DNA from 2 places in the Ureibacillus thermosphaericus genome. Region 1 is predicted to be linked to the other one. Evidence: riboswitches for the same ligand, from Rfam matches in the RefSeq annotation. Region 1 holds a riboswitch; the other holds the start of a gene.
What was found. A riboswitch is a leader RNA that binds a small molecule or an ion and turns the genes downstream of it on or off. The one in region 1 is predicted to bind S-adenosylmethionine.
Positions count from the first base shown of each region.

Region 1 (2,205 bases):
TTTTATGCGGTTTCATCTTTCTCTCTTTTAAAAGCTGCGTTGATGGTTGGTTCTGTCCCGAGTTTAATGCGTTTAATGTTTTCTAAATGTAAAATCGTTGCAACCAATAACAGCAATATTACGATGATAAATGGCCAAATAGTTGGTTCAAACAGCAAAGAGTTTATAGCAAAAACGATATACAAAAAGAATACACCGATAATTAAATAGTTGGATAATAAGGAAACTATGACAAGAGCTATCATAGAAAGTAGACCAAATTTCCAATTGATTGCAAGGAAAATTCCGATGAGGGAAGCAGTTCCTTTACCGCCTCTGAAATGCATATGAATGGGAAAATTATGACCTAGAATTACTGCGGCACCTGTCAAATAGAGCAATATTGAGATTTGTTCAGTTTCAAATAGTGTATAGTGATCTAAAAAATATCTTGTTAAGATAATCGCAAAAACTCCTTTTCCGATATCAATGAATCCAACAAGTATGCCGTATTTCCAGCCCAGCGTAAGAGTAGCGTTGGAAGCTCCTGCATTGCCGAGTCCAGCTTCTTTTAAATTCACACCGGAAAGTAATTGTGCTGCATTTGACCCATGAATACATCCAATAAAATAGCCGACAATAAGAAATGTAATCACTGCAGTTATCATTCTATTGGACTCCTTTATAGAAAAGTGCATTTTAATATATTATACTCAATAAAATAAAAAATAGTTTCAAATTTTTTAAAAAATTAGTTGACAGAGTGGCATACTATGTTTTATAGTTAATCCAACGATGGAAATCAAATCAATACTCTTATCAAGAGAGGCGGAGGGACTAGGCCCTATGATGCCCGGCAACCGGCAAGAAAATTGCAAAGGTGCTAAATCCTACAGATCATATTGATCTGAAAGATAAGAGGAGGAAATGTACGTGCATACAACACCCTCTTCTTATATAAGAAGAGGGTTTTTGTTTTACTTCAATGCCTCCTCAAGAAATCCATCAATTATTTATTTAGGAGGAGAAAACGATGTCCGAATTCAAGCCAGAAACGTTATTACTTCACGGTGGCCAACAACCTGACCCTACTACAGGTGCTATTGCTGTTCCTATTTATCGCACAACAGCATATGCATTCAAAGACACAGAACATGCGCGCAAATTATTCGCTCTTGAAGAAGTGGGTAATATTTATTCTCGCATTATGAATCCAACTGTAGATGTATTTGAAAAGCGTGTTGCTTTACTAGAAGGTGGTACTGCAGCTGTTGCTTTATCTTCCGGTCAGGCGGCGATTGCATTCTCCATTTTAAACATCGCTAATGCAGGAGATGAAATTGTTTCAGCTGGTTCCTTATATGGTGGAACATACAACTTATTTGCAAACACATTGCCGCGCTGGGGAATTACTACAAAATTTGTAGATGAAAGAGATCCAGAAAACTTCCGCAAAGCGATTACGAACAAAACAAAAGCGATTTATGCTGAAACGGTAGGAAACCCTAGTTTAAATATTTTAGATATTGAAGCGGTGGCAAAGATCGCTCACGATAATGGCATACCATTAATTATTGACAATACGTTCCCATCTCCATATGGATGCACCCCAATTGAATTTGGAGCAGACGTCGTAATACACTCGGCAACAAAATGGATTGGGGGACACGGTACAACAATCGGAGGAATTGTTGTAGATGGGGGTAAATTTGACTGGACACAAGGTCGATTCCCAGGATTCACTGAGCCCGATCACACATATCACGGAATTCGTTATGGTATTGATACAGCCGAAGCTGCTTTTGCAACAAAATTACGTGTACAATTATTACGTGACTTAGGTCCAACTTTAGGGCCAGATGCAGCGTTTAGCTTCTTACAAGGTTTAGAAACCCTTCATCTTCGTTATGTAAGACATGGTGAAAATGCAGAAAGAATTGTGGAATTCTTGAAAAACCACCCATACGTAGAATATGTGAATTATCCAGGGGATGAAAACTTCCCATCTCACCACCTTGCGAAGAAATATTTAAAAAACGGTTACGGATCAATGGTAACATTCGGAATTAAAGGTGGTCGTGAAGCAGGTCGAGTGGTAATTGACAACGTGAAATTATTCTCTCACGTAGCGAATGTTGGAGATGCAAGATCGCTCATTATTCATCCTGCATCAACAACTCACCAACAATTATCTGCTGAGGAATTAAAAATTGCTGGAGTAGGAGA
Region 1 covers NZ_AP018335.1:361,059-363,263, reverse strand. The annotation lists gene UtA1_RS01725 (glycerol-3-phosphate acyltransferase) at 3-647, opposite strand; SAM riboswitch class I at 793-900, shown strand; gene UtA1_RS01720 (O-acetylhomoserine aminocarboxypropyltransferase/cysteine synthase family protein) at 1,013-2,205, shown strand, end outside.

Region 2 (2,205 bases), 1.0 Mb from region 1:
CAGGCGTTCATATTTGCCTGCATTTTTATAAAATAATTATAATCCTGCCTTCTCTCTTAATAATTGGGCCACATCTGTTCTTTCCCAAGGTAAATCGATATCCGTGCGACCAAAATGACCATATGCAGCAGTTTGTTTATAAATTGGACGACGCAAATCTAGCATTTTAATGATACCCGCAGGTCGTAAATCAAATAGTTCTTTGACCCACTCAACTAATTTGCTCTCACTTACTTTACCTGTTCCAAAAGTATCAATTGAAATGGATACAGGACGTGCAACACCAATTGCATAAGCTAATTGAACTTCTACTCGATCAGCAAGACCAGATGCTACGATGTTTTTTGCTACATAACGCGCAGCATAGGCAGCAGAACGGTCCACTTTTGTAGGGTCTTTTCCAGAAAATGCTCCTCCACCATGACGAGCATATCCACCATAAGTATCCACAATAATTTTGCGTCCAGTTAGACCCGCATCTCCTTTTGGTCCACCAATTACGAAGCGGCCAGTTGGGTTAATGAAGTATTTAGTATCATCATCAATCAACTCTATTGGAACAATTTCCTTAATAACTTTTTCCATCATATCTACTTTAATTTGATCAAGAGTAACTCCTTCATCATGCTGAGTAGAAATGACGATTGTATCAATGCGACGAGGTACATTATTTTCATCATATTCTACAGTAACTTGTGTTTTACCATCTGGTCGTAAATACGGAATCTCTTTTGATTTCCGAACTTCTGATAATCTTCTTGCAAGTCGATGAGCTAAACTAATCGGTAGAGGCATCAGTTCTGGAGTTTCATTGCAAGCAAATCCAAACATTAATCCTTGGTCTCCAGCACCAATCGCTTCGATATCCTCATCAGTCATATATCCTTCTCGTGCTTCTAAGGCTTGGTCTACACCTTCTGCAATATCTGGTGATTGTTCACCGATTGCAGTGAGCACCGCCAAGTTTTCTGCATCAAATCCAAATTTCCCACGCGTATATCCAATTTCTGCGACAGTGTCCCGAACAATACTTTGAATATCGACATAAGTTGTCGTAGTAATTTCTCCGGTTACAAGCACTAATCCAGTTGTAACAATTGTTTCACAAGCAACCCTTGCATTTGGATCTTCTTCTAGTATCGCATCCAATATTGCATCGGATATTTGGTCACAAATTTTATCTGGATGACCTTCTGTTACGCTTTCTGATGTAAACAGTCGACGATTTGACATTAAATTTCCTCCTAAATTTACGAGACGAATCTCTGCTATGATACGGTACTCATTATCCATTTTGCCTTAGCAACATTCGCCCGTAAGGAACAGTGCGAAGATGATGAAAGGCTTTAAGAAATTTTTATCTTTTTATAGGTTTTATAGGTTGAATGAGTACGACATTTGTGCTTGAATAAAAAAAGTTCCTATCCACATGCATGAGGAAAGGAACTAAACATTCTACCTTTCACTCTTATCGTTCAAGGGAACCCCTTGCATCAGGTTAGCACCACGCATTATTATAGTAATGCAGGTTGCCGGGTTTCATAGGGCCTTAACCCTCCACCAGCTCTGGATAAGAGTATCCGTTCATCCAACATGTTACGTAATATACTATACAATGTCAAATATTTTTTCCTTTTTCTCAAATTTGACATAACCCGGTATTCTATAATTTACTTATAAGTAGGTACTCTTGTTACAAGCAAAAAATTTTCATAAATAATTTTAAGAATTAGTATAGATTATTTCATCTAATGTGTTATACTAATTTCTGTATTATATAACCAACAATTAATTTTCCTAAAAATAAAAAAAGGATGGTATTTAATCGATGAATTCAGTAGAAATTGCAAATGAGCTGAAGGAATTATTAAAAGGTGGAAATATAAACACTCAATTGCCAGTGCCTCAATTAGTTGAAAAGGCGGTAACTCGTGGAGAAGCCAAATTAACAATTGATGGTGCAATTGTTGCTGAGACAGGTAAATATACAGGCCGTTCTCCAAAAGATAAATTTATTGTGGAAGAAGAAAGCATTAAAGATAAAATTGATTGGGGTAGTGTAAATCAGCCAATCTCTGCTGAAGTGTTTGATAACTTGTATATAAAAGTATTAAATTACTTAAAAGAAAAAGACGAGTTATTTGTATTTAAAGGCTTTGCTGGAGCAGATAAAGAATCTCAATTATCTATTCAAGTAGTAAATGA
Region 2 covers NZ_AP018335.1:2,837,673-2,839,877, forward strand. The annotation lists gene metK (methionine adenosyltransferase) at 37-1,233, opposite strand; SAM riboswitch class I at 1,466-1,577, opposite strand; gene pckA (phosphoenolpyruvate carboxykinase (ATP)) at 1,829-2,205, shown strand, end outside.
Region 2: it holds a riboswitch for S-adenosylmethionine, as region 1 does, so the genes downstream of both, metK (methionine adenosyltransferase) here and UtA1_RS01720 (O-acetylhomoserine aminocarboxypropyltransferase/cysteine synthase family protein) in region 1, are expected to answer to the same signal.